One region of the Thermoanaerobacter kivui genome, then DNA from elsewhere that is predicted to be linked to it. Evidence: a T-box and tRNA genes for the amino acid it is inferred to sense, from the RefSeq annotation. Region 1 holds a T-box; the other holds one or more tRNA genes.
What was found. A T-box is a leader RNA that pairs with one kind of tRNA and senses whether it is charged. The one in region 1 lies ahead of ileS (isoleucine--tRNA ligase), so its partner is inferred to be a tRNA-Ile.
Positions count from the first base shown of each region.

Region 2: it encodes a tRNA-Ile, which carries the amino acid that the T-box ahead of ileS (isoleucine--tRNA ligase) is inferred to sense. The anticodon was not compared.

Region 1 covers NZ_CP009170.1:1,431,433-1,433,632, reverse strand. The annotation lists gene TKV_RS07285 (YlmH family RNA-binding protein) at 1-154, shown strand, start outside; gene TKV_RS07280 (DivIVA domain-containing protein) at 183-668, shown strand; gene TKV_RS07275 (TM1266 family iron-only hydrogenase system putative regulator) at 658-903, shown strand; T-box leader at 961-1,184, shown strand; gene ileS (isoleucine--tRNA ligase) at 1,244-2,200, shown strand, end outside.
Region 2 covers NZ_CP009170.1:1,548,227-1,550,426, reverse strand. The annotation lists gene rpoD (RNA polymerase sigma factor RpoD) at 1-976, shown strand, start outside; tRNA gene TKV_RS07915 (tRNA-Asn) at 1,028-1,102, shown strand; tRNA gene TKV_RS07910 (tRNA-Ile) at 1,109-1,184, shown strand; gene TKV_RS07905 (tRNA (adenine(22)-N(1))-methyltransferase) at 1,253-1,957, shown strand; gene TKV_RS07900 (Nif3-like dinuclear metal center hexameric protein) at 1,917-2,200, shown strand, end outside.

The DNA.
Region 1 (2,200 bases):
TCAAATAAATTGGGAATACATAGAAGACCCTTCTTCAGAAGTTAAGGAAGGGGATGTTGTTTCTTTGAGGGGTTTTGGAAGGATTAAATTGGAAGAAGTAAAAGGTGTGACGAAGAAAGGGCGTTTTTCTGTACATATTTTGAGGTTTATGTAGTTTTACAAAAGATAGGAGGTAATTTTATATGCTGACACCTATGGATATACACAACAAAGAATTTAGGCGGTCTTTTAGGGGTTATAATGAAGAAGAAGTTGATGAGTTTTTGGATAAAATTATGGAAGATTATGAGTTATTATACAAAGAGAATGCAGAGTTAAAAGATAGAATTAACATAATGAATGAAAAGCTCCAAAGTTATATCAACATGGAAACTACTTTAAATAATACTCTAATTGTCGCTCAAAATACTGCCGAAGAGTTAAAGAGAAATGCAGAAAAAGAAGCACAGCTTATAATACAAAATGCTCAACAAAATGCAGAAAAAATATTGGAAAAAGCAAACCAAGAAGTTGTAAGGATAAGAATGGAATTAGAAAGGTATCGCAAACAGCTCAATGTTTTTAAAGCTAAGTTTAAAGCTCTGTTAGAAGCACAATTAGAAGCGATCCTTTCCATAGATGAGAAAGAATTGATTCCAGATGAGGAAGAGGAGAAGGATGCAGAATAGATTAGGGGTTGTTGGAATATTGATTCAAAATAGAGAAAATGTGGCGGATAGGGTAAATCACATATTGAGTGAGTACGGCCACATTATTGTAGGAAGAATGGGTATACCCTATAAAGATAGGGGAGTATCGGTTATCGCTTTAATAGTTGATGGTACAACGGATGAAATAGGGGCTCTTACTGGTAAACTTGGAAGTCTTCATGGGGTAAAAGTGAAATCTGCTCTGACTGCATAGATATGTATACTATTGACGAAAAACTTGTGGTATTATATAATTGTGTAAAAAATATTGTTAAAAGCTATGATGAGGACGAGTAAGTAGAAGCAACTTCCAGAGAGTTGGCGGTAGGTGCGAGCCAATAAGTTCGTTTCTACTGAAAATCACCTCTGAGCTGCAGGCTGAAATTGCAGTAAGCTGTGCCGGGTTTCCCGTTATCTAAAATGAGTGATTAAGACAGTGAGTGGCACTCGTTGTCTTAATAAATAGGGTGGTACCGCGAACTTCTCGTCCCTGACGGGAAGTTTTCTTTTTTAAGTAACTTTAGATTCTAAAAAATGTGAGGAGGTAGTGGACGATGGATTATAATAAGACACTTAATTTGCCGAGAACGGATTTTCCTATGAAGGCGAATTTACCAACAAGAGAGCCAGAGATATTAAAAAAATGGGAAGAAATGGATATTTATCATAAAACTTTGGAAAAAAATAAAGGTAAAGAAAAGTACATTTTACACGATGGTCCTCCATATGCCAATGGCGATATACACCTTGGAACTGCTATGAATAAAGTATTAAAAGACATTATAGTAAAGTACAAAACAATGCGGGGTTATGATGCTCCTTACGTGCCAGGATGGGACACACACGGCCTTCCCATTGAGCAACAAGCTATAAAGACTTTAGGCATAAAAAGGCATGAGGTAAGTCCTATTGAATTTAGAAAAGTGTGCAAAGACTTCGCGTATTCTCAAATTGAAAAACAGAAGGCTCAATTTAAGAGATTAGGAGTAAGGGGAGATTGGGATAATCCGTATCTTACGTTGAATCCTGAATATGAAGCTAAGCAGATAGAAGTATTTGGAGAAATGGCTAAAAAAGGCTATATTTACAAAGGATTAAAGCCTGTATATTGGTGCCCCAGCTGTGAGACTGCTTTAGCAGAGGCGGAAATTGAATACTTTGATGAAACCTCTGATTCTATTTATGTAAAATTTAGAGTTAGAGATGATTTGGGGAAATTCAAGGGAATTGTTGAGAATCTTAATAATGTGTATTTTGTAATATGGACAACTACTACATGGACTATTCCGGCTAACCTTGCAATTGCTTTAAATCCAGTGTTTGATTATGCGCTTGCAAAGTTTGGAGACGAAGTATATATAATGGCAAAAAATATGTTAGATACTGTAAAGAAAGAAGCTAACCTTTCAGATTATGAAATAATTGCTGTATTTAAAGGAAAAGATTTGGAGGGCATGAAGGCTACCCATCCTTTATATGACAGAGATTCTTTAATAATCTTAGGAGAGCAT
Region 2 (2,200 bases), 120 kb from region 1:
AGAAGATATTGATTTGAATCCTGACCAAATTGAAAAAGTGTATGATACTTTTGAAGATTTGGGTATAGAGATTGTGGGAGAGGAACCTCGTCAGGAAGAAATACCAGAAGAAGATTTAGACCTTGACCTTTCTCTTCCTGAGGGAATCAGCATAGACGACCCTGTCAGAATGTATTTAAAAGAGATAGGCAAGATTCCTCTTCTCACTCCTGAAGAGGAAATAGAATTAGCCAAAAGAATAGAACAGGGGGATGAAGAAGCTAAAAAAAGGCTTATAGAAGCTAACTTAAGACTTGTAGTGAGCATTGCCAAAAGATATGTAGGAAGAGGAATGCTTTTCCTTGATTTGATACAAGAGGGAAATTTAGGCCTTTTAAAAGCTGTAGAAAAATTTGACTACAGAAAAGGCTATAAATTCAGTACCTATGCCACATGGTGGATAAGGCAGGCTATTACAAGGGCTATTGCGGACCAAGCAAGGACAATAAGAATTCCTGTCCACATGGTAGAAACTATTAACAAATTGATAAGAGTTCAAAGACAACTGTTGCAGGAATTGGGTCGCGAACCTACTCCAGAGGAATTAGCAAAAGAAATGGGTATGCCTGAAGAGAAAGTAAGGGAGATAATGAAGATAGCTCAAGAGCCTGTATCATTAGAAACCCCGATTGGGGAAGAAGAGGATAGCCATCTCGGGGATTTTATACCTGATGAAGATGCACCAGCTCCAGCAGAGGCTGCTGCATTTACAATGCTAAAAGAGCAATTGATGGATGTTCTCGACACTTTAACCCCGAGGGAAGAGAAGGTATTAAGGTTGAGATTTGGACTTGATGATGGTAGAGCAAGGACATTAGAGGAAGTCGGTAAAGAATTTAATGTTACAAGAGAGCGCATAAGACAAATTGAAGCAAAAGCGTTGAGAAAATTGAGACATCCTTCTCGATCTAAAAAATTGAAAGATTTTCTTGATTAAAAGATAGCTGTCTTGACAATGGGGCAAAAATCTGTATAATTATTATTGTATTCCTCAGTAGCTCAATGGTAGAGCAACCGGCTGTTAACCGGTAGGTTGTAGGTTCGAGCCCTACCTGAGGAGCCATTTTTTGGGCCTTTAGCTCAGCTGGCAGAGCGGTCGGCTCATAACCGATTGGTCCGGGGTTCAAATCCCTGAAGGCCCACCATTAAAATAGATATTTTAAAAAGCATTTGAGGCTATCAAATGCTTTTTATTTTTTATTGGGAGGATTTTATGAAGCTGACTGAGAGATTAAAAAAAATAGTTGAATATATACCTTATGGAACAAAAGTAGCGGACATAGGAACTGACCACGGTTTTATTCCTGTTTACCTTATTGAAAATAACATAGCTTCTTACGTAATAGCTTCTGATTTAAAATCAGGTTCACTGAATAAGGCTATAGAAGAAATAAAAAAGCGCGGATTGCAAGGCTTTATTGATACGAGATTAGGAAATGGGTTGTCTGTTTTAAAGCCTCATGAGGTAGAAGTTGTTGTAATTGCAGGAATGGGTGGAATTTTAATTTCTCAAATACTTGAGGAAAGTAAAGAAATCGCGAAAACCATCCAAAGATTTATATTACAGCCCATGAGAGATTCTGATTATCTGAGAAAGTATCTTGTTGAGAATGGTTATAAAATTTATGATGAAGATTTAGTAAAAGAAAAACAAAAGTATTATGAAATACTTGTAGCAGAACATGGTAGACAAAATATCAAAAATGACATATATTATGATATAGGACAAAAACTCATAGAGAAAAATCATCCTTTGTTAAAAGATTTTGTGCAATACAAAATAGATAAAATTCAGAGAATTATTAATAAACTTCCAAAAGAGAAGAAAAAATATAATCAATTAAAAGAAAAATTAGAGAAATTCGAGGTGTTGAGGGATGGGCTTAAAATGTCAAACAATAGCTTCTATGATGGATAAGCTTGCACCGCGAAAACTTGCTGAAGAATGGGATAACGTTGGATTGATTGTTGGAGACGGCTCCAAAGATGTATCTAAAGTTTTAGTGGCATTAGATACAACTTTTGAAGTTGTTAAAGAAGCAATTGAAAAGAAAGTTGACATGATTATCACTCATCATCCGTTAATTTTTAAGCCTATAAAGAATGTAAGAACTGATAATCCAGTTGGTTCTTTGCTGATCCGACTTATAAAAAACGATAT